Streptomyces ficellus: one gene and its partner. The protein of the gene in region 1 interacts with the protein of each later gene in a pairwise test. Links are inferred from orthologs where the notes say so. Each region holds a gene or a part of one and is shown on either strand. Other genes may lie near its edges. The genes, in order: EIZ62_RS22005 and ftsZ.

Region 1 (14,522 bases):
GTGCTGATCCTGAGCGGTTTCGTCGTGCCGGTGATGTTCTTCCTGGGCGCGGTGTTCGCCGGGCTGTGGTGGGCGTCGGTCCACTTCGGCCGGAAGATCGACGTGGCCAAGGCGAAGTGGGCGGCCCAGGCGCAGTAGCCGCGCGCCCCGACCCGGGCGCGGTACCCGGGAACGTGCGCCCCGGTGGCCGGAAAGACCGGACCCCGTGCCGCGGCGCGGCGGCGCCCCTGTAGCCTCGGCTCACCGCACACGTATGCCTGCAAGGAGCCCTCACCCATGACCCAGCGCACGCTCGTCCTTCTCAAGCCCGACACGGTACGCCGCGGCCTGATCGGCGAGGTCATCGGTCGTATCGAGCGCAAGGCGGGCTGGGCCATCACCGCCCTCGAGCTGCGCCACCTGGACCAGGACACGCTGGAGCAGCACTACGGCGAGCACAAGGGCAAGCCGTTCTACGAGCCGCTGGTCGCGTTCATGTCGTCCGGGCCGGTCGTCGCACTGGTGGTCGAAGGCGAGCGGGTCATCGAGGGCGTACGCCAGCTGGCGGGGCCGACTGACCCGATCGCCGCAGCGCCCGGCTCCATCCGTGGTGATTTCGGCACCATCGTCCGGGAGAACCTGATCCACGCGTCGGACTCGGAGGAGTCCGCCATTCGGGAACTGAAGATTTTCTTCCCGGGCATTTCCTGACCCGCTGTCAGCCATACAGCGCTCATGACCTGGGGCGACCGATGGAATTTCGGTCGCCCTTCGGCATATGAACGCCACGACCGGGAACGCATCGCACCGACACATCGTCACCTATACAGAGGTGGGCCACCGCGCCGTGTCCGCGCAGGCGGGACTACGATGTGAATCTCCTCGCCACACACCCACCTCGCCGACCTGAGAAGCCGTCAACGCTCTAATTGGGAAGGCCCGACGCATCCTCATGGGAAACAAGGGGAACTCAATGTCGTTCATCGGCCGTGACATGGCTGTCGACCTCGGGACCGCCAACACGCTGGTGTACGTGAGGGGTCGCGGCATCGTCCTCAACGAGCCGTCCGTCGTCGCGATCAACACCAACACCGGCGGAATCCTGGCGGTCGGCGCAGAAGCGAAGAAGATGATCGGCCGGACTCCCGGCAACATCGTGGCCGTCCGGCCGCTGAAGGACGGCGTGATCGCCGACTTCGAGATCACCGAGCGCATGCTCCGCTACTTCATCCTCAAGATCCACAAGCGCCGTTACCTGGCCCGTCCGCGCGTCGTCGTCTGTGTGCCCTCCGGCATCACGGGTGTCGAGCGCCGTGCCGTCATCGAGGCGTCCACCCAGGCGGGCGCCCGCCAGGTGCACATCATCGAGGAGCCCATGGCCGCCGCCATCGGCTCCGGCCTCCCGGTCCACGAGGCCACCGGCAACATGGTCGTCGACATCGGTGGCGGCACCACCGAGGTCGCCGTCATCTCCCTCGGCGGAATCGTCACGGCGCAGTCCATCCGGGTGGCCGGTGACGAGCTGGACAACGCGATCATCCAGCACGTCAAGAAGGAGTACAGCCTCCTCCTGGGCGAGCGGACCGCCGAACAGATCAAGATCACCATCGGTTCGGCGTACGACCTGGACAGCGACGAGCACACCGAGATCCGCGGCCGGGACCTCGTCTCCGGGCTCCCCAAGACGGTCGTCATCTCGGCCGCCGAGGTCCGCAAGGCGATCGAGGAGCCGGTCAACGCCATCGTCGACGCCGTCAAGACGACCCTCGACAAGTGCCCGCCGGAGCTGTCCGGCGACGTCATGGACCGGGGCATCGTCCTCACCGGCGGCGGCGCCCTGCTGCGCGGCCTCGATGAGCGGCTGCGCCGGGAGACCGGCATGCCGATCCACATCGCCGAGGACCCGCTGGACTCGGTGGCGCTCGGCTCCGGCAAGTGCGTCGAGGAGTTCGAGGCGCTCCAGCAGGTGCTGGACGCCCAGCCGCGCAGATAGCGTGACCCACAGGTCAGCCGTACGGGTGCTGCCGGACCCGTACGGCTGATCGTTGATCCGGTTGCTCCGGTTGATATAACGGCACAACATTTCCTACGAGATTCCTACGAGGAAGGCACGGCCGCCCCACGTGAGGGACACACGAGAGAGCCGGCTGCTCCTGGTGCTGCTGGTCGCCATCGCGTTCGCGCTGATCACGGTGGACATCCGCGGCGGTGAGGAGTCACCCGTCGACGGCGCCCGACGGGCGGCCGCCACGGTCTTCGGCCCGGTCGAGGACAGCGTCGCGTCCGCCGTCAATCCGGTGGGCAACGCCATCGCGGCCGTACGGGACTCGGGCGACCGCCACAACCGCGTCGCGGACCTGGAACGGGAGAACGCCGCGCTCAAGGCGAAGCTCGGCAGCGACGACCGCAACCGCAGCCGCGTGCGGGAGCTCGACAACCTGCTGAAGAAGGCCGGCGCCGGCCAGTTCGGCATCAAGGCCGCCGAGGTCATCGCCATAGGAGCCGCCCAGGGCTTCTCCTGGACGGTGACCATCGACGCGGGCGCCCGGGACGGCATCAAGCGGGACATGACGGTCATCAACGGCGACGGGCTCGTCGGCCGCGTCACCACCGTCGGCCCCGGCACGTCCACCGTCCTCCTCGCCAGCGACCCGGACTTCACCGTCGGCACCCGGATGGAGCGGTCCGACGAACTGGGCTTCGCCACCGGCCAGGGCGACCGCCCGCTGTCGGTGCAGCTCCTCAACGGCAAGGCCAAGGTCAAGCCCGGCGACCGGCTCGTCACCTTCGGCTCCCGCGCCGACAAGCCCTTCGTACCCGGCGTCCCGGTCGGCGAGGTCGTCCGCGTCGACCCGTCCACCGGAAACCTCACGCGGAACATCTTCGTACGCCCCTACGTCGGCTTCAGCAAGCTCGACATCGTCGGCGTCGTCGTCCAGGCCCCGCGCACCGACCCCCGGGACACCGTGCTGCCGCCCAAGCCCACGCCCGAGCCGACCGTCACCGTCACGGTGACCCCGTCTCCCACCGGGGCGCCCAGCGGCGCACCGAGCGGGCCGCCCGAGGGGGAGTGACGCATGCGTTTCAACCGGATCCTGCTCTCCACGACCCTCGTCGTCGTCGCCCTGGTCCTCCAGGTGTCGATCCTGGCCCGCCTCCAGCTCCCCGGCGCCGTCCCCGACCTCCTCCTGCTCGTCGTCGTCGGCCTCTCCCTGGTGTACGGGCACGTCAGCGGCGCCCTCATCGGCTTCGGCGCCGGCCTGCTCGTCGACCTCGCCCCGCCCGCCGACCACGCCGCCGGGCGGTACGCCCTGGTCCTGTGCGTCATCGGCTACCTCGTGGGCCTCGCCAAGCCCGAGAACGGCCAGCTGCGGTCCGCCACCGGCCCCATGGCCATGGTGGTCGTCGCGGCCGTCGGCTCGACACTGCTGTACGCCGGCGTCGGAGCCCTGGTCGGCGACACCGCCGCCCGCCACGTCGGCCTGGTGTCCCTGCTGGTCACCGCCGTCATCTACGACCTGCTGCTCGCGCCCTTCACCGTGCCGTTGATCATGGCGCTCGCCAGACGCGCAGAGAACGATCCCCTCGCCGAGAACACCGGCTCCGGAAGTGATGTCGCCTCCGGCTTCATGGCGAACGGCACCGGCCTGCGGATCGGCGAACAGCGCGGCGTGCTGCGCATGAAGGCCGCCCGCAACCGGGCGGCGCGGGCCGGACGCATCAAGGGCGTCAAGCGACTGTGACCGAGGGGGCAACCGCGTCATGAGCAACATCCCCGAGACGGGCCGGACCCCCAGGGTCCAGATCCGGCTCATCGTCATCCAGGTCCTGGTCTTCTCCCTGCTCCTCACCCTCGGCGGCCGCCTCTGGTACCTCCAGATCCGGCAGGGCAAGGAGTACACCGACGAGGCGAAGAACAACCACGTCCAGCAGGTGGTCCAGCCCGCCGTGCGCGGCGCCATCCTCGACGCCCGCGGCGTCCCGCTCGCCGACAACGAGACCCGCCTCGTGGTCTCCGCGTCCCGCACCGAGCTGATGAAGATGAAGGACGACGGCAAGGGCGTCCTCACCCGGCTGGCCGGCGTCCTGGGCATGAAGCCCAAGGACGTCATGGACAAGATCCGCCTCTGCGACTCCAAGACCCCCCAGCCCTGCTGGAACGGCTCACCCTTCCAGCCGATCCCCGTCACCGACGAGGCCACCACCCAGCAGGCCCTCCAGATCCGCGAACGCGCCGAGGACTTCCCCGGCATCACCGCCGAGCCGACCGCCGTGCGCCGCTACCCCGCACCCGGCCGCGCCCGCACCGCGCAGGTCCTCGGCTACCTCTCGCCCGTCACCGACGAGGAGCTGGAGAAGGCGAAGGACACCGACTCGCCGTTCCTCCGCTCCGACATGGTCGGCCGCTCCGGCCTGGAACGCACCTACGACAAGGCCCTGCGCGGCAAGGCCGGGGTGACCCGCTACGAGGTCGACAACCTGGGCCGCGTCCTCGGCGAGGCCGAGAGCGACCCCGGCAGGCCCGGCTCCACCGTCGTCACCAGCATCGACGCCCGCGTCCAGGCCGTCGCCGAGTACGAGCTGTACCAGGCGATGAAGAAGGTGCGGGGCGAGACCGACAAGATCACCGGACGGCCGTACAAGGCCGACGCGGGCGCCGTCGTCGTCATGGAGTCCAAGACCGGCCGCGTCGTCGCCATGGCCTCCCAGCCCGACTACGACCCCAACGCCTGGGTCGGCGGCATCTCCGGCAAGGAGTACGCGAGGCTCACCGGCAAGAACTCCAACTACCCGCTGCTCAACCGGGCCATCCAGGGCCAGGCCCCGGCCGGCTCCATCTTCAAGGTGGTGTCCGCGAGCGCGGCCGTACGCGCCGGCTACCCCTTCGACGGCAGCTACAACTGCTCCAGCTCCTACAGCCTCGGCGGCCGGAGCTTCGCCAACTTCGAGTCCAAGGGCCACGGACCGATCTCCCTCGGCGAGGCCCTCAAGTTCTCCTGCAACACCGTCTTCTACGCCCTCGGCCACAAGGAGTGGCAGCGCGACGGCGGCCTCAAGGCGAAGAAGAACGCCAACGACTGGTTCTACCGGACCGCGCACGACTTCGGCCTCGGCTCCGAGACCGGCATCGACCTGCCCAACGAGGTCAAGGGCCGCATCCCGGACCGCCACTGGAAGCAGTCGTTCTGGGAGGCCAACAAGGACTCCTGGTGCAAGCAGGGCAAGAAGGGCGGCAGCTACGTCGAGCAGATCGCCTACGAGAGCTGCCTCGAGGGCAACCAGCTGAAGGCCTTCGACAGCATCAACTACGCGATCGGCCAGGGCGACGTCCTCGTCACCCCCATCCAGATGGCCACCGCCTACGCGGCCATCAGCAACGGCGGCACCCTCTACAACCCCACCATTGGCAAGGCCGTGATCAGCCCCGACGGCAAGAGCATCGAGGAGATCAAGCCCAAGCCGCACGGCAGGCTCCCAGTCGACGCCCAGACCGTCAGCGACCTCGACAAGGGGCTGCGCTCCGTCGTCGAGCCGGGCGGCACCGCGGCCTGGCGGTTCGGCGGCTGGCCGCAGGACAAGATCCCCATGCGGGCCAAGACCGGTACCGCGCAGGTGTACGGCAAGCAGACCACTTCCTGGTTCGCGACCTACACCGACGACTTCACCATCGTGATGACCATCTCCCAGGGTGGTACCGGCTCCGGCGCCTCCGGCCCCGCCGTACGCAACATCTACGACGCCCTCTACGGCCTCGACGACTCCGGCAAGCAGGACCTCAAGCGCGCCCTGCTGCCCAAGCCGCAGAGCACGCTGCCCAGGATCCAGCAGGACGGCACCATCGAGGCGCCGCCGATCAAGCCGTACGACCCCAAGTCACAGCTGGTCGACCCGGCCGAGCAGGCACAGGGGGAGGAGCCCCCGCCCGCCGGCCCGCCCCCGGTCTGGAGGGACTGACCCGCGATGACCGGAACCAACAACTTCTCCGTCTCCCGCTACGCGCCCGACCGCGGCGCCTGGGGCAGGCTCACCGCCCGCGACTCCATGGTCCGCAGGCTCGACTGGCCGCTGCTGTTCTCCGCGGTCGCGCTGTCCTTCATCGGCTCGCTCCTGGTGTGGTCCGCCACCCGCAACCGCACCGAACTCACCCAGGGCGACCCGTACGCCTTCCTCTTCCGCCACGTCCTCAACACCGGTATCGGATTCGCCCTGATGGTCGGGACGATCTGGCTCGGCCACCGCACCCTGCGCGGCGCCGTACCGGTGCTGTACGGCATCTCCGTCGTCCTGGTGCTGCTCGTCCTCACCCCGCTCGGCGCCACCATCAACGGCGCCCACGCCTGGATCGTGATCGGCGGCGGGTTCTCCCTCCAGCCCTCCGAGTTCGTCAAGATCACGATCATCCTGGGCATGGCGATGCTGCTGGCCGCCAAGGTCGACGCGGGCGACCAGCTCCACCCCGACCACCGCACGGTCGCCAAGTCCCTCGGACTCGCCGTCCTGCCCATGGCCATCGTCATGCTGATGCCCGACCTCGGCTCCGTGATGGTCATGGTCGTCATCGTCCTCGGCGTGCTGCTGGCCTCCGGCGCGTCCAACCGCTGGATCTTCGGACTCATCGGCGCCGGGGTCATCGGCGCGGTCGCCGTCGCCGCGCTCGGCGTGCTCGACCAGTACCAGATCAACCGGTTCGCCGCCTTCGCCAACCCCGAACTCGACCCGGCCGGCGCCGGCTACAACACCAACCAGGCACGCATCGCCATCGGCTCCGGCGGGCTCTACGGAGCGGGACTGTTCAACGGCCACCAGACCACCGGCCAGTTCGTCCCCGAACAGCAGACCGACTTCATCTTCACCGTCGCCGGCGAGGAACTCGGCTTCGTCGGCGGCGCCACGATCATCGCCCTCCTCGGCATCGTGCTGTGGCGCGCCTGCCGGATCGCCCGGGGGACGACCGAGCTGTACGGCACGATCGTCGCCGCCGGGATCATCGCCTGGTTCGCGTTCCAGTCCTTCGAGAACATCGGCATGACCCTCGGCATCATGCCCGTCGCGGGCCTGCCGCTGCCGTTCGTCTCCTACGGAGGATCGTCGATGTTCGCCGTGTGGGTGGCCATCGGACTGCTCCAGTCGATCAGGGTCCAGCGGCCCCTGGCCGCATAGGACCACGTCACCGCCCGCATGGACCGGCCCCTTCCGGGGCACTTGCAGGGGCATGGTGGCGGACACGAAACGCGAGATCGAGCGGAAGTACGAAGCGAACCCCGGCACGCGGCTCCCGGACCTCACCGGCGTGGGCGGCGTCTCGGACGTCGTGGACCGGGGCGTCGCCGAGCTGGACGCCGTCTACTACGACACCGACGACCTCCGGCTCGCCGCCGCGTCCATCACGCTGCGCCGCCGCACCGGCGGGAACGACTCCGGCTGGCACCTGAAGCTGCCGGTCGCCCCCGGCGTACGGGACGAACTGCGCGCCCCGCTGGAGGACGACGTGCCCGACGCCCTCGCCGCACTGGTGCGGGCCAGGACCCGCGGCGCCGCGCTCGTCCCCCTCGTACGGCTCCGCTCCCGCCGGGACGTCCGCCACCTCGTCGGCCACGACGGAGCCCTGCTCGCCGAGGCGGCCACCGACACCGTGCGCGCCGAGCTCCTCGCGCCCGGCGGCCGGAAGAGCGGCCGCAAGGGCCACCAGGAGGGCACCGCCACCGAGTGGACCGAGATCGAGGTGGAACTCGCCGACGACGGCGACCCCGCCCTCCTCGACGCCCTGGACAAGCGGCTGCGCAAGAAGGGACTGAAGTCCGCCGGCACCGCCTCCAAACTCCACAAGGCGCTCACCGACACCGGCCGCCTGCCCGCCCCGCCCCCGGACGAGGACGGCACCGCCGGCGGCCGCATCCTCGCCCACCTGCGCGAACACGCCGACAACCTGGTCACCTACGACGCCGCCGTACGCCGCGACCTGCCCGACTCCGTCCACAAGATGCGCGTCGCCACCCGCCGCCTGCGCAGCGCCTTCCGCACCTACCGCTCCGTCCTGGACCGGTCCGCCACCGACCCCGTCGCCGCCGAACTGAAATGGCTGGCCGGGGAGCTGGGCGTCGACCGCGACCAGGAAGTCCTCGCCGCACGCCTCACCGCCGGCGTCGACGCCCTGCCCGTCACCCTCCTCCTCGGACCCGTCCGGGGCCGCCTGCGCGCCTGGGACGGCGCCGGACGGGCCGGATCGCGCGGGCGCACCCTCGCCGTCCTCGACAGCGACCGGTACGCCGCCCTCCTGGACTCCCTCGCCGCCCTGCTCGCCGACCCGCCGCTGCGCCCCGCCGCCCGCAAGGACGCCGGGCCCGTCCTGCGCAAGGCGCTGCGGAAGGACCACGACCGGCTCGCCGCCCGCGTCGACCGTGCGCTCGCCCTCACGCCGGGGCCGGACCGGGACGTCGCCCTGCACGAGGCCCGCAAGGCCGCCAAGCGCGCCCGGTACGGGGCGGAGGCCGCCGCACCCGCGCTCGGCAAGCCCGCGAAACGGTTCGGCAAGCGGGTCAAGGCCGTGCAGAAGGTCCTCGGGGAGCATCAGGACAGCGTGGTCGCCCGCCGGACGCTCCGCGACCTCGCCGTCCAGGCCCACCTGTCGGGCGAGACGGCGTTCACGTGGGGCCTGCTGTACGGCCGGGAGGAGGCGCGGGCCGCGGAGTCCGAGCGGCGGCTGCCGGAGGTGTGGGCGGACGTGGACGCCGGGAAACCGCGGCGGCTCTGACCTTCCGCGGGCCGGGGTACGCTTGAGAGTCGCCCCCTGCCCGCTCATGAAGGTCTCTGATGTCCGAGTCGGTCTTCCCCCAGCTCGAAGCTCTGCTCCCGCACGTGCAGAAGCCCATTCAGTACGTCGGCGGTGAGCTGAACTCCACCGTCAAACCCTGGGACGAGTGCGACGTGCGCTGGGCGCTCATGTACCCGGACGCCTACGAGGTGGGCCTGCCCAACCAGGGCGTCATGATCCTCTACGAGGTGCTGAACGAGCGCGAGGGCGTGCTGGCCGAGCGTACGTACAGCGTGTGGCCGGACCTCGAGGCGCTGATGCGCGAGCACCGGGTGCCGCAGTTCACCGTGGACAGCCACCGGCCCGTGAAGTCGTTCGACGTCTTCGGCCTGAGCTTCTCCACCGAGCTGGGCTACACCAACATGCTCACGGCGCTGGACCTCGCGGGCATCCCGCTGGAGTCCAAGGACCGCACCCTCGACGACCCGATCGTGCTCGCCGGCGGCCACGCGGCCTTCAACCCCGAGCCGATCGCCGACTTCATCGACGCCGCGATCATCGGTGACGGCGAGCAGGCCGTGCTCGACATGACCGAGATCATCCGCGCCTGGAAGGCGGAGGGCCGCCCCGGCGGCCGCGAGGAGGTCCTCTTCCGCCTCGCGAAGACCGGCTCGGTCTACATCCCGGCGTTCTACGACGTCGAGTACCTGCCCGACGGCCGCATCGGCCGCGTCGTGCCGAACAAGTCGGGCGTCCCGTGGCGCGTGTCCAAGCACACCGTCATGGACCTCGACGAGTGGCCCTACCCCAAGCAGCCGCTCGTCCCGCTCGCCGAGACCGTCCACGAGCGGATGTCCGTCGAGATCTTCCGCGGCTGCACCCGCGGCTGCCGTTTCTGCCAGGCCGGCATGATCACGCGCCCCGTGCGGGAGCGAAGCATCACCGGCATCGGCGAGATGGTCGACAAGGGTCTCAAGGCGACCGGCTTCGAGGAGGTCGGCCTGCTGTCGCTGTCCTCCGCCGACCACTCCGAGATCGGCGACGTGGCCAAGGGCCTCGCCGACCGGTACGAGGAGGACAAGATCGGCCTGTCCCTCCCGTCGACCCGGGTGGACGCGTTCAACGTCGACCTCGCCAACGAACTCACCAGGAACGGCCGCCGCTCCGGCCTCACCTTCGCCCCCGAGGGCGGCTCCGAGCGCATGCGCAAGGTCATCAACAAGATGGTCTCGGAGGAGGACCTGATCCGCACGGTCTCCACCGCGTACGGCAACGGCTGGCGCCAGGTGAAGCTGTACTTCATGTGCGGCCTGCCCACCGAGACCGACGAGGACGTCCTCCAGATCGCCGACATGGCGATGAACGTGATCGCCGAGGGCCGCAAGGTCTCCGGCCAGAACGACATCCGCTGCACGGTCTCCATCGGCGGGTTCGTCCCCAAGCCGCACACCCCCTTCCAGTGGGCCCCGCAGCTGAGCGCCGAGGAGACCGACGCCCGCCTGGAGAAGCTGCGCGACAAGATCCGCGGCGACAAGAAGTACGGCCGCTCCATCGGCTTCCGCTACCACGACGGCAAGCCCGGCATCGTCGAGGGCCTGCTCTCGCGCGGCGACCGCCGCATCGGCGCCGTCATCCGCGCCGTCTACGAGGACGGCGGCCGCTTCGACGGCTGGCGCGAGCACTTCTCCTACGACCGCTGGATGGCGTGCGCCGACAAGACGCTGCCCGAGTTCGGCGTCGACGTCGACTGGTACACCACCCGCGAGCGCACCTACGAGGAGGTCCTGCCCTGGGACCACCTGGACTCCGGTCTCGACAAGGACTGGCTGTGGGAGGACTGGCAGGACGCGCTCGACGAGACCGAGGTCGAGGACTGCCGCTGGACCCCGTGCTTCGACTGCGGCGTCTGCCCCGCCATGCAGACCGAGATCCAGGTCGGCCCCACCGGCAAGAAGCTGCTGCCGCTGACGGTCGTCAAGTAGCCGTGTAACGTCCGCGCAACGGCCCGGCCGGGGGAGAAACCCCTGACCGGGCCGTTCGCGTCCTGCCGGGCATGGACCGCCAGGAAATGGACGCGCGCCGGCCCGAGGGGTGCCTGACGGCGGCCGTCAGGATGCCGGTACGGATCGTGGCGCTGCTCGTCGTCCTGCCCGTACGCCTCGTCTGGGACGCCCTCACCGCGTGCGGGCGGGCACTCGACCGGGTGGTGCTGCGCCCCCTCGGCCGGGTGCTGTACGCCCTGCTGATCACCCCGCTGGTGTGGCTCTACGCCCAGGTCCTCGCCCCGCTCGGGCGGGCGCTGGCGTGGCTGGCGGGGGCGCTGGTGGTGTACGGGCTGGTGAGGCCCGCCGGGTGGCTGTACCGGTGGATCCTGACGCCGCTGGGGCACGCGCTGGCCTGGCTGGGCGCGACCCTGGTCGCCGCACCGGCGCGGTGGCTGTACCGCTGGGTGCTCACCCCGGCCGGGCACGGTGTGGTGTGGCTGGCGAAGGCGCTGCTGGTGTGGCCGTGGGTGGCGCTGTGGACCTACGTCGTCGTGCCGGTCGTGCGGTACGGGATCGTCGTCCCGCTGGCCTGGCTGTTCCGGTGGGTGGTCGCCCCGCCCGCCCGGTGGCTGTACCGCTGGGTGCTCACCCCGGTGGGCCGGGAGATCCGGGACGCCGCCGTCATGGCGTGGCGGGCCGCCGGGTACGTGTCACGGGCCCTGGGGCGCGCCCTGAAGTGGCTCGGCCGGCACCTGCTGGGCCGGCCCGTGGCGTGGACCTGGCGGAACGTGTGCGTACCGGCTGGACACGCCCTGCGCGACCACCTGTGGCGCCCGGCCCGCGCGGCGCTCGCCGCCGCCCGCGTCACGCTGCGGCGGGCCCGCCTCGACGCGTGGCGGGCGCTGGCCGGCGGACCCCCGCCGGGGCGGCCTGGGGAACCCACCGGAGCACCGGCGCGTAGTCTGGGTAGTACAACGACTGCGCCCGGCGTGGCGCCCGCACCAGAGATCTCCCCGCGACAGCGGGGGTGAGCCGGGCGGGACCCCCGGGAGCCGCCCGAATTTTCGTGGGCGGAGCGCCACCGCGCCCGCCCCGCACCGAGGAGAAGAACCACTGGGCAAGCGACAGCCCGAAGGCCCGCCGCCCGCACCGGCAGTGCAGCGCATCCGCCTGCGCTACACCAAGCGCGGCCGCCTCCGGTTCACCAGCCACCGCGACTTCCAGCGTGCCTTCGAGCGCGCGCTGCGCCGCGCCGAGGTGCCCATGGCGTACTCGGCCGGCTTCACACCGCACCCCAAGGTCTCGTACGCCAATGCCGCACCCACCGGCACGGGCTCCGAGGCCGAGTACCTGGAGATCGCGCTCACCGCGCCGCGCGACCCGGAGAAGCTCCGCGCGCTGCTCGACGAGTCCCTGCCGGCCGGGCTCGACATCACCGACGCCGTCGAGGCCCGCACGCCGGGGCTCGCCGACCGGCTCACCGCCTCCGTCTGGGAACTGCGCCTGGAGCAGGTGGCGGCCGAGGACGCCGAACGCGCCGTCGCCGCCTTCCTCGCCGCGGACGCCGTCGAGGTGCAGCGCAAGACCAAGAACGGCATGCGCACCTTCGACGCACGGGCGGCCGTGGCGGACCTGGAAGCCGCACCTGCGCCGTCTGATAGGCCCGGACAGGGCCCTTGTGCGATACTGCGGCTGGTTGTTCGGCACGTGACACCTGCCGTACGACCCGACGACGTCCTGTCCGGTCTCCGAGCTGTGGCCGACCTGGCGCCGCCGGTCCCCGCAGCGGTGACCAGGCTGGCGCAGGGGCTCTTCGACGAGGAGTCCGGCACGGTGACCGACCCGCTCGCGCCCGACCGCGAGGCAGTCCTGGCCGCCCCACCCAAGGCCGCCGGACCCGCCGCCGCCCCGGAGCCGACAGGTGCAGGTTCCGCGTAGGGCGGTCGTCGCATCGCGGCCCTGGCACTCGGGAGCCACCTGGGTCGGGCCGCGTACACCCACAGGAGACTTTCGCCAGGCCGTCCGCACACCGCGTACGGAACCGGCGAGCCAGACATAACAGCTCCCGTGCGGCGCCGCGCCAGACGCGGCGCCCGGGAGCGTGACGGGAGAACCGCCCGCATGCTCGAGCCGAACGAAACCGGCACCGCCGGTAACCACAACGAAGAGAACAGCTCGCCCAGCGACACGCTGCCTCCGCGCCGCCGTCGCCGGGCCGCGTCGCGTCCCGCGGGACCGCCGGTCACGGCGGGCGCCGGGGACACGCCCGCCGGCGAGGTCGTCGTCGAGACGCCCGCCGCCGAGGTGGCCGACGTGGCCTCCCTCGCCGAGGCGCCGAACGAGGCGGCCGAGCCCGCTCCGGCCCGCCCGCGTCGCCGCGCCACCCGCAAGGCGACCGCCCCGGCGGGCGCCCCGCAGGCCGCCGAGACCGCGGAGGCTCCTGCGGCTTCCGCGCCGGAGGCTCAGCCCGAGGCGGAGGCGCCCGCCGCCCCGGCCCGCCGCCGTGCCACCCGCAAGGCGACCGCCCCTGCGACCGCCCCGCAGCCCATGGAGGCCGCGGAGGCTCAGCCCGAGGCGGAGGCGCCCGCCGCCCCGGCCCGCCGCCGTGCCACCCGCAAGGCGACCGCCCCGGCCGGTGCCCCGCAGGCCGCCGAGGCTCCCGAGGCGTCCGCACCGGAGGCCCAGCCGGAGGCGCCCGCCGCCCCGGCGCGTCGCCGTGCCACCCGTAAGGCCACCGCTCCGGCGGCCGCCCCGCAGGCCGCCGAGGAGCCGCAGGCCGCCCAGGCCCCGGTCGTCGCCGCCCCGGCTGCCGACGCCCCGGCCACCGAGGATGCCGAGGCCGCGCCGCGCCGCACCCGCCGCCGCGCCACCCGCAAGGCCACCGCCCCGGCCGGCGCCCCGCAGGCGCAGGCCCCGGCGGAGGACGAGACGGACACCGCCGAAGGCGGCGAGAGCCTGCCGGCCGCCACCGTCGCGCAGATCTCCTCCGACGAGGCGGGCGCCGAGGTCGCCGCCGCCGAGGAGGCCGCCACCCGCGGCCGTACGCGCCGCCGGGCCGCCGCCCCGCAGTTCACCGCCGAGCCGGCGAAGAAGCCCGAGCAGTCCCGCGGCCGCCGGGCCGCGCGCCCGGCCGTGCCGGTCTTCCAGGCCCCGGTCTTCACCGAGCCGATGTTCCAGACCCCGGAGACCGCCGCCGCCGCGGCCGCCGCCGAGGCCGCCGGGACGGAGGAGGCCCCGGAGGTCACCGAGACCCCCGCCGCCCCCGCACCCGCCGAGGCCGCCGCCGAGCAGCCCGAGACGGGTGGCCGTCGCCGCCGCCGTCGCCGTGGCGAGCCGGCCGAGCCGGCCGCCGAGGCCGAGCCGACCCGTACCGCCCCCGCGGCCGCTCCCGAGCCGGAGGCGGAGGCCGAGACCGACGCGGACGCCGAGGCGGAGGCCGGCGAGGGCGAGGAGACCGACGAGTTCGGTGACCGCCCCTCGCGCCGTCGCCGCCGGGGCGGCCGCCGCCGTCGCCGTGGTGACGCCACCGAGGCGGAGGAGGCCGAGGAGGCCGCCCGCGCCGAGGAGGAGGCCGACGGGGACGAGGCGGACGAGGACCAGGACGAGGCCGACGAGCACGAGGGCGGCACCCCGTCCGCGGCCGGCACCAGCAGCTCGCGCCGTCGCCGTCGCCGGCGCCGCCGCAGCGGTGACTCGGGCGCCGAGGGCGAGAGCGCGGGCGAGGAGGACGGCGTCCGTACGGTCGTCAAGGTCCGCGAGCCGCGTCCCGCCCGCGAGAAGGCCGAGCCGTCCGACGAGGTGCAGTC
Region 2 (16,018 bases), 560 kb from region 1 along the record:
CTATGCGGGTATCCGCGTGGCCGGACGCACGGAGGACCCCTTCGTGAGGTATGCCGCGGGAGGTGTGACCACCTGGATCACGGCGCAGGCCGTGGTCAACATCGGTGCGGTGCTCGGGCTGCTGCCGATCGCCGGGGTCCCCCTCCCGCTGTTCTCCTACGGAGGTTCCGCCCTGCTGCCGACCATGTTCGCCGTCGGTCTGCTCATCGCCTTCGCGCGGGAGGAGCCCGCGGCGAAGGCAGCCCTGGCCATGCGACAGCCCGGTCCGGGCACATGGGCCGGGGTGAGTTGGAAGTCGATGCGACGGCGCGTCAAGAAGCGTCCGTCCGGAGAGCGGTGAATTTCGGTGCATGTCGTACTCGCCGGTGGGGGGACCGCCGGCCACATCGAGCCGGCGCTCGCCCTCGCGGACGCCCTGCGCAGGCAGGACCCGACCGTGGGGATCACGGCCCTCGGTACGGAGCGGGGTCTGGAGACCCGGCTCGTACCGGAGCGTGGCTACGAGCTGGCGCTCATCCCCGCCGTCCCGTTGCCGCGCAAGCCCACCCCTGAGCTGATCACCGTCCCGGGGCGGCTGCGCGGCACCATCAAGGCGGCCGAGCAGATCCTCGAGCGCGCCAAGGCCGACTGTGTCGTCGGCTTCGGCGGGTACGTGGCCCTGCCCGGCTACCTGGCCGCCAAGCGGCTCGGCGTGCCGATCGTGGTCCACGAGGCCAACGCCCGGCCCGGCCTGGCCAACAAGATCGGTTCGCGGTACGCGGCCGGGGTCGCCGTCGCCACGCCCGACAGCAAGCTCCGCGGCGCCCGCTACATCGGCATCCCGCTGCGGCACACCATCGCCACGCTCGACCGCGCCCGGGTCCGCCCCGAGGCGCGCGCCGCGTTCGGACTGGACCCCAACCTGCCGACGCTGCTGGTCTCCGGCGGCTCGCAGGGCGCCCGCCGCCTCAACGAGGTGATCCAGCAGGTCGCCCCGGTCCTCCAGCGCTCCGGCATCCAGATCCTCCACGCGGTCGGCCCGAAGAACGAACTGCCGCACGCCGACAACATGCCCGGGATGCCGCCCTACATCCCGGTACCGTACGTGGACCGGATGGACCTCGCGTACGCCGCGGCCGACATGATGCTGTGCCGCGCGGGCGCGATGACCGTCGCCGAACTCTCCGCCGTCGGGCTGCCGGCCGCGTACGTGCCGCTGCCCATCGGCAACGGCGAACAGCGGCTCAACGCCCAGCCGGTGGTGAAGGCGGGCGGCGGCCTGCTGGTCGACGACGCCGAGCTGACGCCCGAGTGGGTCCAGGGCAACGTGCTCCCGGTGCTCTCCGACCCGCACCGGCTGTACGAGATGTCCCGCGCCGCCGCCGAGTTCGGCCGCCGGGACGCCGACGACCTGCTCGTCGGCATGGTCTACGAGGCGATCGCGGCACGCCACAGGGCGTGAGAAGGCAGGGAGCATGGCCGGGCCGACGACGACCACCGAGCGCGGCGCGCCGGGCTCCCGGGGCGCCAGGGGCCCGCGGGCCAAGGGCTCCGGACCCAAGGGGTCGTCCCCGGCCCGGCTCGCCCCGCGGTGGCGCCCGGGGCGGCCGGGTGGCGGCCGCCGCGCCCTGCCCGGCCCCCGTGCCGTGCTCCTGATCGTCATCGTGCTCGGGCTGCTCGCCAGCGGGCTGTGGCTCTTCTACGGCTCCGCCTGGCTGCGGGTCGAGCAGGTCACCACCTCCGGTACGCGGGTGCTGACGCCCGCGCAGGTCGAGGCGGTGGCCGCGGTGCCCGTTGGGGCGCCGCTGGTGTCGGTCGACACGGACGGCATCGAGGCCCGGCTGCGGCGCGCCCTGCCCCGTATCGACACGGTGGACGTCGTCCGCGACTGGCCGCACGGCATCGCCCTGCGGGTGGTCGAGCGCACCCCGGTCCTCCTCATCGGCAAGGGAGGCAGGTTCACCGAAGTGGATGCCAAGGGTGTGCGGTTCGCCACGGTCGACGCGGCCAAGGCCCCCGAGGGCGTGCCCCTGCTGGAGCTGGCGGTCGCCTCGTCGCCCAGCCTGCGCCGCTTCGACGCCGAGCGGCTGACCGTCGAGGCGGTCGGCGTCGCGGGTGACCTGCCCGGCCGGGTTGCCGAGGACGCCAAGGTTCTCCGGGTCCGTTCGTACGACTCCATCACCCTGGAGCTGACGGGCGGCCGGACCGTGGAGTGGGGGAGCGGCGAGGACGGCGAGGCGAAAGCGCGTGCGCTGACCGCACTGATGAAAGCGGCGCCCAAAGCGGGGCACTTCGACGTGAGTGCCCCGACCGCCCCGGCGGCGTCGCGGAGTTGACGCACATATGCCCTGGCCAGCACCCTGGTTGGTCAGCGCTATGGGTGATCACATAGGGTGAAAAGAAAAACGGGAGGTTCGGCGTGTTCGTTGAACGTGCGCCACTTGTCGACTTAGTGTCCTGTTCGGAAGAGTCCAGCGAACAGAGACACTGGTAACCCTAAACTTCAACGTTAGGGTTTGGGTCGGCGTTTCGGACCGTCCCATCGGCATCCGTCGTCGCGGCGCGGGACCACCGCGCAGTGGCGACACGTAACTCGAGGCGAGAGGCCTTCGACGTGGCAGCACCGCAGAACTACCTCGCAGTCATCAAGGTCATCGGTGTCGGCGGCGGTGGTGTCAATGCCATCAACCGAATGATCGAGGTCGGTCTCAAGGGCGTCGAGTTCATCGCCATCAACACGGACGCGCAAGCTCTGTTGATGAGCGACGCCGACGTCAAGCTCGACGTCGGCCGTGAACTCACCCGCGGCCTCGGGGCCGGAGCCAACCCGGCAGTCGGTCGCAAGGCGGCAGAGGACCACCGCGAGGAGATCGAGGAGGTCCTCAAGGGGGCCGACATGGTCTTCGTCACCGCCGGCGAAGGCGGCGGCACCGGCACCGGCGGCGCTCCCGTCGTCGCCAACATCGCGCGCTCGCTGGGCGCCCTCACCATCGGTGTGGTCACCCGGCCGTTCACCTTCGAGGGCCGGCGCCGCGCCAACCAGGCGGAGGACGGCATCGCCGAGCTCCGCGAAGAGGTCGACACCCTCATCGTCATCCCGAACGACCGGCTGCTGTCCATCTCGGACCGCCAGGTCAGCGTGCTGGACGCGTTCAAGTCCGCCGACCAGGTGCTGCTCTCCGGCGTTCAGGGCATCACCGACCTCATCACCACCCCGGGCCTGATCAACCTCGACTTCGCCGACGTCAAGTCGGTCATGTCCGAGGCCGGATCCGCCCTCATGGGCATCGGCTCCGCCCGCGGCGACGACCGCGCGGTGGCCGCCGCCGAGATGGCGATCTCCTCGCCGCTGCTGGAGGCGTCCATCGACGGCGCCCGCGGTGTGCTGCTCTCCATCTCCGGTGGCTCGGACCTCGGACTGTTCGAGATCAACGAGGCGGCCCAGCTGGTCAGCGAGGCCGCCCACCCCGAGGCCAACATCATCTTCGGTGCCGTCATCGACGACGCCCTCGGTGACGAGGTACGGGTCACGGTCATCGCGGCCGGCTTCGACGGCGGCCAGCCGCCGGCCCGGCGCGACAACGTGCTGAGCGCCGGGTCGAGCAAGCGCGAGGAGCCGGCGCCCCCGGCACGCGCGACCGAGCAGCCCCGGCCGGTGAGCGGCCTCGGGACCGTCCCGGTGCGCGAGGAGTCCCCGGCCCCGGCGGCCGAACCGGCTCCGGCGGCGAACGACAGCTCCCTGTCGGTCACCCCGCCGGCGGTCCCGCCGGCCCGCCCGTACCCGGACACCTCCGCCGAGGAGCTGGACGTCCCGGACTTCCTGAAGTGACCGTGTGACGTGATAGGGCAGCACGACACAGTGAGCGGCGCGCACTTCGCCTTCACCGACCGGTGGGGCGGGGTGAGCGCCGTTCCGTACGAGGAGCTCAACCTCGGCGGAGCGGTCGGGGACGACCCCGGTTCCGTCATGACGAACCGTCGGCTCGCCGCCGAGAGCCTGGGGCTCGACCCGCGGCGGGTCGTCTGGATGAACCAGGTGCACGGGCGTGACGTCGCCGTGGTCGACGGACCGTGGGCGCCGGACGAACCGGTCCCGGCGGTGGACGGCGTCGTCACCGCCCGGCGCGGGCTCGCGCTCGCGGTGCTCACCGCCGACTGCACCCCCGTCCTGCTGGCCGACCCGGTCGCGGGCGTCGTGGGCGCGGCGCACGCCGGCCGCCCCGGGATGGTCGCGGGCGTCGTCCCGGCCACGGTCGAGGCCATGATCGCTCTCGGCGCCGAGGCGTCGCGGATCACCGCCCGTACCGGCCCGGCCGTCTGCGGACGCTGCTACGAGGTGCCCGCGGCCATGCGGGACGAGGTGGCCGCCGCCGTACCGTCGGCGCACTCCGAGACGAGTTGGGGCACTCCGGCCGTCGACGTGACCGCCGGAGTGCACGCGCAGCTCGACGCGCTGGGGGTGCGCGACCGGAGTGCGTCGGCGGTGTGCACGCTCGAGTCGCGCGACCACTACTCGTACCGCCGCGACCGCACGACCGGGCGGCTCGCCGGATATGTCTGGTTGGACGGTTGAGGATGACGGACCGCAAGGCTGAACTCGCCCAGAACCTGGCGCGGGTGGAGGAACGTATCTCCGCCGCGTGCGGGGCCGCCGGCCGCCGCCGCGAGGAGGTGACCCTGATCGTGGTCACCAAGACCTACCCCGCGAGCGACGTGCGGCTGCTGCATGAGCTGGGGGTCCGCCACGTCGCCGAGAACCGGGACCAGGACGCGGCCCCCAAGGCCGCCGCCTGTGCCGACCTCGACCTCACCTGGCACTTCGTCGGCCAGTTGCAGACCAATAAGGTCCGTTCCGTGGCGAGTTACGCGCACGAGGTGCAGTCGGTCGACCGGCTGAAGCTCGTCGGCTCGCTCTCCGCCGCCGCGGCGCGCGCCGGGCGTGAACTGGGGTGCCTGATCCAGGTCGCGCTGGACGCGGAGTCCGGCGAGCGGGGGGAGCGCGGAGGCGTCGCCCCGGACGGCGTCGAGGAGTTGGCGGCGGCGGTGGAGGAGGCGCCGGGCCTCCGGCTCGACGGGCTCATGACCGTGGCACCGCTGGCCGGGCCGTACGCCGGACGGCAACGGGCCGCGTTCGACCGGCTGATGGAATTGGCATCCCGCCTGCGCGCGTCCCGTCCTGCTGCGAACATGGTGTCAGCAGGGATGAGTGCGGACCTCGAGGACGCGGTGGCGGCCGGGGCGACACATGTGCGCATCGGTACGGCGGTACTCGGAGACCGACCCAGGCTCGGGTAACGTCGCGAAGCAAGTCGGACCACAGCAGAAAATATGGTCATTTCCGCCGAACAGCGGACAGGCCTCGTGGATCGCGGGCACTTGGTGACGCTGTGCCCACTAATGGTGAGGGCGATCCACCACAGAGCGGAGGACTCAGAGAATGGCCGGCGCGATGCGCAAGATGGCGGTCTACCTCGGCCTCGTGGAGGACGATGGGTACGACGGCCGGGGCTTCGACCCCGATGACGACTTCGAACCCGAACTGGAGCCGGAGCCCGAGCGCGACCGACGGCGCCACCAGCCCCCGCACCAGGCTTCGCACCAGGTCTCGCACCAGGCGGAGCGCGAGGAGCCGGTGCGGGTGGTCCAGCAGCCGCCCGTGCAGCGCGAGCCCGTTCCGCTTCCCGCTGAAAGCGGACGTCCGGCGCGAATCGCCCCCGTGGCATCCATCACACCTGAACGCCCGAGCCTGGAGAAGAACGCACCGGTGATCATGCCCAAGGTCGTGTCCGAGCGGGAGCCCTACCGCATCACCACACTTCACCCACGGACCTACAACGAGGCCCGTACCATCGGGGAACACTTCCGCGAGGGCACCCCTGTGATCATGAACCTCACCGAGATGGATGACACGGACGCGAAGCGACTTGTCGACTTTGCCGCCGGTCTCGTCTTCGGGCTGCATGGCAGCATTGAGCGAGTGACGCAGAAGGTGTTCCTGTTGTCGCCTGCTAACGTCGATGTCACGGCGGAGGACAAGGCCCGCATCGCAGAGGGCGGATTCTTCAACCAGAGCTGAGAGCACGACACCGGGAACGACCCGGCCGGGAGGCCGGTGGACATGGGATCAGGGGAGAGGGAAGCGCGGGATGAGCGTCGCACTACAAGTGATCTACATCGCTCTGATGTGCTTCCTTGTCGTCCTGATCTTCCGGCTGGTCATGGACTACGTCTTCCAGTTCGCACGTTCATGGCAACCCGGGAAGGCGATGGTGGTCGTTCTGGAGGCCACCTACACTGTCACCGATCCACCACTGAAACTTCTGCGGCGGTTCATCCCGCCGCTGCGTCTCGGGGGCGTGGCACTCGACCTGTCCTTCTTCGTTCTGATGATCATCGTCTACATCCTGATCTCCATCGTGAACAGCTTCATGATGAGGGTGTGAGGGTGTAGCGATCCGGTCCTGCCGACTGCCGACGACTACGTAGAGGTGAAGGAAAGATGCCGCTGACCCCCGAGGACGTGCGGAACAAGCAGTTCACGACCGTCCGCCTCCGAGAAGGCTATGACGAGGACGAGGTCGATGCCTTCCTCGACGAGGTCGAAGCCGAACTGACGCGCCTGCTCCGCGAGAACGAGGACCTGCGCGCCAAGCTGGCCGCCGCCACGCGCGCGGCCGCGCAGAACCAGCAGCAGCAGGGGATGCGCAAGCCGCCGGAGCAGCAGGACCGGCCCGTGGGTCCCGGCGCTCCCGTCCCCGCCGCCATATCCGGACCACCGGTCCAGCAGCAGCCCCCGCAGATGGGTCCGCCCCAGCTGCCCGGTGGTGCCCCGCAGCTGCCGGCCGGCCCGAGCCACGGCGGCCCCCAGGGCCAGCACGGCCCCGGCTCCATGCAGGGCGGCCCCATGCAGGGCGGTCCCATGGGTGGCCCGATGGGCGGTCCCATGGGTGGTCCCATGGGCGGTCACGGCCCGCAGATGCCGCAGCCCGGTCAGGGCCCCGGCGGCGACAGCGCGGCCCGCGTCCTCTCCCTCGCCCAGCAGACCGCCGACCAGGCGATCGCGGAGGCCCGTTCCGAGGCCAACAAGATCGTCGGCGAGGCCCGGTCGCGCGCCGAGGGCCTGGAGCGCGACGCCCGCGCCAAGGCCGACGCCCTGGAGCGGGACGCCCAGGAGAAGCACCGCGTCGCGATGGGCTCGCTGGAGTCCGCCCGCGCCACGCTGGAGCGCAAGGTCGAGGACCTGCGGGGCTTCGAGCGCGAGTACCGCACCCGCCTGAAGTCGTACCTGGAGAGCCAGCTGCGCCAGCTGGAGACCCAGGCCGACGACTCGCTGGCCCCGCCGCGGACCCCGTCCGCCGCGCCGTCGCTGCCGCCCTCCCCGTCGATGGCGTCCGCGGGCGCGAGCGCACCGTCGTACGGCGGCAACCAGACCATGGGCGGCGGCCCGTCGATGGGCGGTGGCCCGTCCTACGGCGGCCAGCAGCAGATGTCGCCCGCGATGACGCAGCCGATGGCACCGGTGCGGCCGCAGGCGCCGCAGCCGATGCAGCAGGCGCCGTCGCCGATGCGCGGTTTCCTCATCGACGAGGACGACAACTGACGGCGGCGGGTCGCGCGCGCAGCGCGTAGCCGTCGGTCGGCAGGCAGTCGGGCCGGGGCCCGGGACGTAGTGACGTCCCGGGCCCCGGCCCGTTTGTCGCTCGTACCCGTTGTGGGCGTCCCGCTGGGGCGATGGGGGTCCCCCCTGCTCGAGCGGAGCCGAGAGCTTGGGGGAGGGTGGGCGCAACGGGACCGGGGCGGTGCCTGTCGTCGGTTCCCTGCGGGGCGGTGCCTGTTCCCGGTTCGCCTGCGGGCGGTGCCTCGTGCCGGTGACCCCCGTGGGTGGGGGGCGTGGCCCCTCCGGGCTCGCCTCCTCGGGGCCGGCGGCCTCGGGTTACGCGTAAGGGGAGCCCCGGTAACGCCGCCGGTCCCCTGCGGGGGCGACCCTGCACGGCCCCGCCCCGGGTACGTCGCCGGGTGCGGGAACGCGGAAGGGCCCGGCCACGGGAGGGTGGCCGGGCCCTTCGGGGCGGTTAGGCCTTGCGGAGGCGGAACGTGAGGGAGAGGCCCTCGTCGGTGAACGGGGCGCCGTAGGTGGCGTCCGCGTCGGCGGAGGAGAAGTCGGTCGCCAGGACCTCGTCCGCGATCAGCTCCGCGTGGTCCGCGAGGGCCGCGACGACCTCGGGGTCGGTGGACTCCCAGCGCAGGGCGATCCGGTCCGCCACGTCCAGACCGCTGTTCTTGCGGGCCTCCTGGATCAGGCGGATCGCGTCACGGGCCAGGCCCGCGCGGCGCAGCTCCGGGGTGATCTCCAGGTCCAGGGCGACCGTCGCGCCCGCGTCGGAGGCCACCGACCAGCCCTCGCGCGGGGTCTCCGTGATGATCACCTCGTCGGGAGCGAGGGTGATCGTCTCGCCGTTGACGTCGAGGGTCGCCTCGCCGTTGCGCAGGGCGAGGGAGAGCGCGGCCGCGTCGGCGGCGGCGACCGCCTTGGCGACGTCCTGGACGCCCTTGCCGAAGCGCTTGCCGAGGGCGCGGAAGTTCGCCTTGGCGGTCGTGTCGACCAGCGAGCCGCCCACCTCGGAGAGGCTGGCGAGGGAGGTGACGTTCAGCTCCTCGGTGATCTGGGCGTGGAGCTCGGGGGAGAGGGCCTCGAAGCCGGTGGCGGCCACCAGGGCGCGGGAGAGGGGCTGGCGGGTCTTCACGCCCGACTCCGCGCGCGTGGCGCGGCCCAGCTCCACCAGGCGGCGCACCAGGGCCATCTGGGAGGAGAGGGCCGGATCGATGGCGGACAGGTCCGCCTCCGGCCAGGTGGAGAGGTGGACCGACTCGGGCGCGCCGGGGGTGACCGGGACGACCAGGTCCTGCCACACGCGCTCGGTGATGAACGGGGTCAGGGGCGCCATCAGGCGGGTGACGGTCTCGATCACGTCGTGCAGGGTCCGCAGGGCCGCCTTGTCCCCGTGCCAGAAGCGGCGCCGGGAGCGGCGTACGTACCAGTTGGAGAGGTCGTCGACGAAGGCGGACAGCAGCTTGCCGGCGCGCTGGGTGTCGTACGCCTCCAGGGCCTGGGTGACCTGGTCGGTCAGCGCGTGCAGCTCGGAGAGCAGCCAGCGGTCCAGGACCGTGCGGTCGGCCGGCGCCGGGTCGGCCTCGCTGGGCGCCCAGTCGGAGGTGCGGGCGTACAGGGCCTGGAAGGCGACGGTGTTCCAGTACGTGAGGAGGGTCTTGCGGACCACCTCCTGGATCGTGCCGTGGCCGACGCGGCGGGCCGCCCAGGGGGAGCCGCCGGCCGCCATGAACCAGCGCACGGCGTCCGCGCCGTGCTGGTCCATGAGCGGGATCGGCTGGAGGATGTTGCCCAGGTGCTTGGACATCTTCCGGCCGTCCTCGGCGAGGATGTGGCCCAGGCAGACCACGTTCTCGTACGACGACTTGTCGAAGACGAGGGTGCCGACGGCCATGAGGGTGTAGAACCAGCCGCGGGTCTGGTCGATGGCCTCGGAGATGAACTGCGCCGGGTAGCGCTTCTCGAAGAGGTCCTTGTTCTTGTACGGGTAGCCGTACTGCGCGAACGGCATCGAGCCCGAGTCGTACCAGGCGTCGATGACCTCCGGGACGCGGGTGGCCGTCTCCTGGCAGGTGGGGCACGGGAAGGTCACGTCGTCGATGTACGGGCGGTGCGGGTCCAGCGACGACTGGTCGGTGCCCGTCAGCTCGGACAGCTCGGTGAGCGAGCCGACGCAGGTGAGGTGGTCGTCCTCGCAGCGCCAGATGGGCAGCGGGGTGCCCCAGTAGCGGTTGCGGGAGAGCGCCCAGTCGATGTTGTTGTTCAGCCAGTCGCCGAAGCGGCCGTGCTTGACGGAGTCCGGGAACCAGTTGGTGTTCTCGTTCTCCTGGAGCAGGCGGTCCTTGACAGCGGTCGTACGGATGTACCAGGACGGCTGCGCGTAGTACAGCAGCGCCGTGTGGCAGCGCCAGCAGTGCGGGTAGCTGTGCTCGTACGCGATGTGCTTGAAGAGCCGTCCACGGGCCTGGAGGTCGGCCGTGAGCGCCTCGTCGGCCTTCTTGAAGAACTGGCCGCCGACGAGCGGCACGTCCTCCTCGAAGGTGCCGTCCGGGCGGACCGGGTTCACCACGGGCAGGCCGTAGGAGCGGCAGACCTTGAGGTCGTCCTCACCGAAGGCGGGCGACTGGTGGACCAGACCGGTGCCGTCCTCGGTGGTGACGTAGTCCGCGTTGACGACGTAGTGCGCCGGGGCCGGGAACTCGATCAGGTCGAACGGGCGCTCGTAGGTCCAGCGCTCCATCTCGGCGCCGGTGAAGGTCTGGCCGGTGGCCTCCCAGCCCTCGCCGAGGGCCTTGGCGAGGAGCGGCTCGGCGACGAGCAGCTTCTCCCGGCCGTCGGTCGCGACGACGTACGTGACGTCGGGGTGGGCGGCGACGGCGGTGTTGGACACCAGGGTCCACGGGGTGGTCGTCCAGACCAGCAGGGACGCCTCGCCGGCGAGGGGGCCGGAGGTCAGCGGGAAGCGGACGAAGACCGAGGGGTCGACGACCGTCTCGTAGCCCTGGGCCAGCTCGTGGTCGGACAGGCCCGTGCCGCAGCGGGGGCACCACGGGGCGACGCGGTGGTCCTGGACCAGCAGGCCCTTGTCGAAGATCTCCTTCAGGGACCACCAGACCGACTGGACGTACTCCGGGTCCATGGTGCGGTACGCGTCGTCCAGGTCGACCCAGTAGCCCATCCGGGTCGTCAGCTCGGCGAACGCGTCGGTGTGGCGGGTCACCGACTCGCGGCACTTGGCGTTGAACTCGGCGATGCCGTACGCCTCGATGTCCTTCTTGCCGGAGAAGCCGAGCTCCTTCTCGACGGCGAGCTCGACCGGCAGCCCGTGGCAGTCCCAGCCGGCCTTGCGGGCCACGTGGTAACCGCGCATGGTGCGGAAGCGGGGGAAGACGTCCTTGAAGACGCGGGCCTCGATGTGGTGCGCGCCGGGCATGCCGTTGGCGGTGGGCGGACCCTCGTAGAAGACCCACTCGGGGCGGCCCTCGGACTGCTCAAGGGACTTCTGGAAGACCTTGGCCTCGCGCCAGAAATCGAGCACGGCGTGCTCGAGCGCGGGCAGGTCGACCTGGGCGGGTACCTGGCGGTACTGCGACATCGAATCCTCCGGCGGACTGTTCCTCGTTCCGTCGGAGGGACGAGAGCGCCTGCGCTGCGCGGCTCCCGCGGTACCACCCTCCTTGGCCCGGGCGCCTCGTGGGCGTCCTGAGCCCCCTCATTGGGGTCGCGATGCCGGGTCTACTGGCCGCGCGGTCTCCCGCGGGTGTTCTTCCGGCGGCTCCGGGGTGATGCTTCACGTCGCGCTCGCCCCCGGGCTCTCACCGTCCCCGGGTCGCTCATGGCTGCGTACGACGCTACTCGTCCCCATCCAAGCCTTTCGCTGCGCCCAGTGTAAGCGCCCGGCAAGGCAGCGGCCGACCGGTTTTCCGGGCGGGCGGCCGGGGTGCGGCCAGCGGTGCGGGGTGACCCGAATGGCCACACGCGGTCCGGCGGGCTCCGGGGCGGCCTCCGGGCGCGATCGGAGGCGGATTACCGGGCGGGGAGCTGGGCACAACGGATGCAGGCCGTCGGTGCCACGGGGGAGGGGCGTCCGGACGGCGGCGTGCCCCGTTGCCGCGGGGCCCCAGTCGATTTATCGTCCCAGCACGATTCGCGAGCAAGATCACAATATGTGAAGGGGCCGCGAGATGGTGGCGAAGAAGACCGCCGTGAAGAAGACGGCGTCGTCCGGCAGATCCACCGCCACGGCCACGGGCGCGGCGGCCAAGGACACGACGGGGAAGAAGACCACGGCGTCGCCGTCGGCGTCGTCGGCCGCGGACCGGGAGGCGCCGGCGCGGGCGCGGGCGCGCAAGACGGTCGTGAAGAAGGCGGTGGGCGGTTCCGGGGCCGCGCGGGCCGACGCCGCCGCGAAGAAGGCGGACCGGTCCGCGAAGCGCGCCGAGACGGCGGAGGCCGCGGCTCCGGCCGCGGACGGCCCCCGTGCCCGGAAGGCAGCCACGCGAAAGGCGCCCGCCGCCGGACCGTCGGCCGCGGACGGCCCCCGTTCCCGGAAGGCAGCCACGCGAAAGGCGCCCGCCGCCGAGGCTCCGGCCGCAAAGGCCCCCGCCGGCAAGGCCGCCGCCAAGAAGGCCGCTGCGGCGAAGAAGGCGGCCGCGAAGAAGACCACCGCCCACAAGGCTGCCAAGAAGGCGGTCTCCGAGGCGGCCGTCGGCGAGGAGGCCCCGCCCGCGGAGGCGCCCGTCGGCAAGGCTCCCGCCGACAAGGTTCCCGCCAGGAAGGCCGCCGCCAAGAAGGCTCCTTCCAAGAAGGCTGTCGCTCAGGAGGCCGTCGGCGAGGAGGCCCCGCCTGGGGAGGCGCCCGCCAGCAAGGCTCCCGCCAGGAAGGCCGCCGCCAAGACGGCGCCTGCCAAGAAGGCGCCCGCCAAGAAGGCGCCCGGCAAGAAAGCTGTCTCTGAGGCGGCCGTCGGCGAGGAGGCCCCGCCTGCGGAGGCGCCCGCCGGCAGGGCGGCGGCCAAGAAGGCCGCTGCGGCGAAGAAGGCGGCCGCCAAGAAGACCACCGCCCACAAGGCCGCCAAGAAGGCCCCACCGCAGGGGCGGAGGACGGCGGACGCCGGGCCGGCGGACGGGAAGAGCGGCGCCGTGGGAGGGCGCCGGGCGGGTACCAAGCGCGTGGCCGGCAAGGCCGCGGAACAGGCCGCAGCCGCGGCCGAGGGGGCGGCCCAGGCCGCGGAACAGACAGGAGCCAGGACAGTGGCAGCGAAGAAGACCGCGGACGTGACCACGGCGCCAGCCGGCTCGGCCGTGCCCCTTGCCCGGGGCGGCGTCGCCGACACGGCACCGGAGGAGCTCGCCGTACGGCCCGGGGAGGACCCCTGGACCTCCGAGGAGGTCGCCGGGGCGCGGGCCGAGCTGGAGGGCGAGGCGGTCCGCCTCGAGGCGGAGATCACCGCCTCCGAGGAGGCCCTGTCGGGGCTGATGCGGGACTCCGGGGACGGTGCCGGGCACGACGAGGCCGACACCGGCACCAAGAACATCACGCGGGAGCACGAGATGGCGCTCGCCGCCAACGCCCGGGCCACCCTGGAGCAGATCCAGCACGCGCTGGAACGGCTGGACACCGGGACGTACGGACTGTGCGAGGTGTGCGGCAAGCCCATCGGCAAGGCGCGGATGCAGGCCTTCCCGCGGGCCACGCTCTGCGTGGAGGACAAGCAGAAGCAGGAACGGCGAGGCTGAACCCGTACGTGTGTGCCGTACCCTCGTGCACAGTAGGCACCTAGGTTGAGGGACTCACGTGGCAGAGGCGGAGCGCACCATCGGTACGCCGGACGTTGACGACGAGGCCGCGGCGCCCGCCGAGCGGCCCAGGGGCAGGCGCCGCGTCCTGGCGCTGTTCGTCGTGGCCATGGTGGCCTACCTGCTCGATCTCGGCAGCAAGATGATCGTGGTGGCCAAGCTGGAGCACCACGAGCCGATCCAGGTCATCGGTGACTGGCTGAGGTTCGTGGCGGTGCGCAACCCGGGCGCGGCGTTCGGGATGGGCGAGGCCTTCACGGTCATCTTCACCTGCATCGCCGCGACGGTGATCGTGGTGATCATCCGGCTGGCGCGCAAGCTCTACAGCCTGCCCTGGGCGATCGCGCTGGGCCTGCTGCTCGGCGGGGCGCTCGGCAACCTCACCGACCGGATCTTCCGCTCGCCCGGCGTCTTCGAGGGCGCGGTCGTGGACTTCATCGCGCCCGCGCACTTCGCGGTGTTCAACCTGGCGGACTCGGCGATCGTGTGTGGCGGGTTCCTCATTGTGATCCTGTCGTTCCGGGGGCTGGACCCCGACGGGACCGTCCACAAGGACTGACAAGGCATACTCGACGGGTGAGCACGCTTCCCGAGATCCGTACGCTGCCCGTTCCCGATGGCCTGGAAGGCGAGCGCGTCGACGCCGCCATCGCCCGTATGTTCGGGTTTTCCCGCACCAAGGCGGCCGAGCTGGCCGCCGCCGGGAAGGTGCTCGTCGACGGCGCCGCCGTCGGCAAGTCCGAGCGGGTCAGCGGTGGTGCGTGGCTCGAGGTGGAGATGCCCGGCGCCCCCGCGCCCGTGCAGATCGTCGCCGAGCCCGTCGAGGGCATGGAGATCGTCCACGACGACGACGACATCGTCGTGATCGTGAAGCCCGTCGGCGTGGCCGCGCACCCGAGCCCCGGCTGGACCGGGACCACCGTGATCGGCGGCCTCGCGGCGGCCGGGTACCGGATCTCGACGTCCGGCGCCGCCGAGCGGCAGGGCATCGTCCACCGCCTCGACGTCGGTACGTCCGGGCTCATGGTCGTGGCCAAGTCGGAGCGGGCGTACACGCTGCTCAAGGCGCAGTTCCGGGAGCGCACGGTCGACAAGCGGTACCACGCGCTCGTGCAGGGCCACCCGGACCCGCTGAGCGGGACCATCGACGCGCCGATCGGACGCCACCCGAACCACGACTACAAGTGGGCCGTGACCGCCGACGGCAAGCCCTCGGTGACCCACTACGACCTGATCGAGGCCTACCGCGCCGCCTCCCTGCTCGACATCAAGCTGGAGACCGGCCGCACGCACCAGATCCGCGTCCACATGTCGGCCCACCGCCACCCCTGCGCCGGCGACCTGACCTATGGCGCCGACCCGACCATGGCGAAGCGCCTCGGCCTCACCCGGCAGTGGCTGCACGCCGTGCGGCTCGGCTTCGAGCACCCGGCGGACGGCCGGTGGGTCGAGTTCGAGAGCACCTACCCGGAGGACCTCCAGGCCGCCCTGGACCGGATCGCCGCGGAGAGCGCGTGAGTGACGTCGTCGTACGGGAGGCCGTGAGCGAGGCCGACCGGAAGGCGGGCTTCGCCGTCCGCCGTGAGGTGTTCGTCGTCGAGCAGGGCGTGCCCGAGGACATCGAGTACGACGCGTACGACGCGACCGCCGTCCACGTCCTGGCCGTCCGCCGCGCCGACGGGACCGCCCTGGGCACCGGCCGGCTGCTGTACGGGGCGGACGCGGCCGGCAAGACGGGCGGCGCCGAGGGCGTGGGTTCGCTGGGCCGGCTCGCGGTGGCCCGGGACGCGCGGGGCCTCGGCGTCGGCGTGGCCCTGGTGCGGGGCATCGAGGACGCGGCACGCGCGCGTGGCCTGACGGCGGTGGACCTGCACGCACAGACGCACGCACTCGGGTTCTACGAGCGGCTCGGCTACGAGGCGTACGGGGACGAGTTCCAGGACGCGGGGATCCCGCACCGGGCGATGCGCCGGGTCCTGTGACGCCCGTGGCAGGGTTGACCTCCGGATCTTGACGGAGTGAACGGCCGGAGGGCGCACCGTGGACCAGCTGGCTCTGCTGCTCGTGCTGCTGCTCGGGGCGGTGCTGACCGTGCCCCTCGGGGAGCGGCTGGGGCTGCCCGCCCCCGTACTGATGACGCTCGCCGGAGTGGTGCTGGCCCTGCTGCCCTTCGTGCCGAACGTGGAGATCCCGCCGGACTTCATCCTGCCGCTGGTGCTGCCGCCCCTGCTGTACGCGGCGGTGCAGCGGACGTCGTGGCGCCAGTTCGCGGCCAATGTGCGCCCCATCCTCCTGCTCGCGGTGGCGCTGGTCTTCGTGACCACGGCCGCCGTGGCCGCCGTGGCGCACACCGTCGTCCCGGGCCTGCCCATCGCCGCGGCCGTGGCGCTCGGCGCGCTCGTCGCGCCGCCCGACCCGGTCGCCGCGACCGCCGTCGCCGGCTCGCTGGGGCTGCCGCGCCGGCTGGTGTCGATCCTGGAGGGCGAGGGCCTGTTCAACGACGTCACGGCGATCGTGCTCTACCACGTGGCGATCGGCGCGGCCGTCGGAGGGACGTTCTCGTACGGGGAAGCCGCCGGTGAACTGGTGCTGTCCGCCGTCGTCGCCGTGGCGGTCGGGATCGCGCTGGGCTGGC

Evidence for each region.
Region 2: the proteins of EIZ62_RS22005 (region 1) and ftsZ interact in binary tests that used the Escherichia coli proteins (3 or more experiments, as listed by UniProt). The link is inferred for Streptomyces ficellus from one-to-one orthologs.

Annotation. Positions count from the first base shown.
Region 1 is NZ_CP034279.1:4,920,264-4,934,785, forward strand. What follows is about bases 34-2,962. They hold EIZ62_RS22005 (rod shape-determining protein), read left to right. Parts: upstream 34-952; coding sequence 953-1,972; downstream 1,973-2,962. Other genes in these bases: EIZ62_RS21995 (DUF4233 domain-containing protein), read left to right, coding at 34-138; ndk (nucleoside-diphosphate kinase), read left to right, coding at 277-690; mreC (rod shape-determining protein MreC), read left to right, coding at 2,103-2,962. Also shown: more of EIZ62_RS21995, read left to right, coding at 1-33; more of mreC, read left to right, coding at 2,963-3,053; rod shape-determining protein MreD, read left to right, coding at 3,057-3,722; mrdA (penicillin-binding protein 2), read left to right, coding at 3,742-5,934; rod shape-determining protein RodA, read left to right, coding at 5,941-7,140; EIZ62_RS22030 (CYTH and CHAD domain-containing protein), read left to right, coding at 7,196-8,731; EIZ62_RS22035 (TIGR03960 family B12-binding radical SAM protein), read left to right, coding at 8,791-10,713; EIZ62_RS22040 (hypothetical protein), read left to right, coding at 10,785-11,747; EIZ62_RS22045 (TIGR03936 family radical SAM-associated protein), read left to right, coding at 11,872-12,654; EIZ62_RS22050 (Rne/Rng family ribonuclease), read left to right, coding at 12,838-14,522. UniProt on the Escherichia coli protein: Forms membrane-associated dynamic filaments that are essential for cell shape determination. Acts by regulating cell wall synthesis and cell elongation, and thus cell shape.
Region 2 is NZ_CP034279.1:5,478,883-5,494,900, forward strand. What follows is about bases 1,729-4,700. They hold ftsZ (cell division protein FtsZ), read left to right. Parts: upstream 1,729-2,593; coding sequence 2,594-3,808; downstream 3,809-4,700. Other genes in these bases: EIZ62_RS24510 (cell division protein FtsQ/DivIB), read left to right, coding at 1,729-2,315; pgeF (peptidoglycan editing factor PgeF), read left to right, coding at 3,839-4,552; EIZ62_RS24525 (YggS family pyridoxal phosphate-dependent enzyme), read left to right, coding at 4,555-4,700. Outside these bases: putative lipid II flippase FtsW, read left to right, coding at 1-340; murG (undecaprenyldiphospho-muramoylpentapeptide beta-N-acetylglucosaminyltransferase), read left to right, coding at 347-1,441; more of EIZ62_RS24510, read left to right, coding at 1,455-1,728; more of EIZ62_RS24525, read left to right, coding at 4,701-5,274; EIZ62_RS24530 (cell division protein SepF), read left to right, coding at 5,417-6,055; EIZ62_RS24535 (YggT family protein), read left to right, coding at 6,126-6,422; EIZ62_RS24540 (DivIVA domain-containing protein), read left to right, coding at 6,479-7,579; ileS (isoleucine--tRNA ligase), read right to left, coding at 8,052-11,183; EIZ62_RS24550 (TraR/DksA family transcriptional regulator), read left to right, coding at 11,773-13,323; lspA (signal peptidase II), read left to right, coding at 13,382-13,942; EIZ62_RS24560 (RluA family pseudouridine synthase), read left to right, coding at 13,960-14,901; EIZ62_RS24565 (GNAT family N-acetyltransferase), read left to right, coding at 14,898-15,365; EIZ62_RS24570 (Na+/H+ antiporter), read left to right, coding at 15,424-16,018. UniProt on the Escherichia coli protein: Essential cell division protein that forms a contractile ring structure (Z ring) at the future cell division site. The regulation of the ring assembly controls the timing and the location of cell division.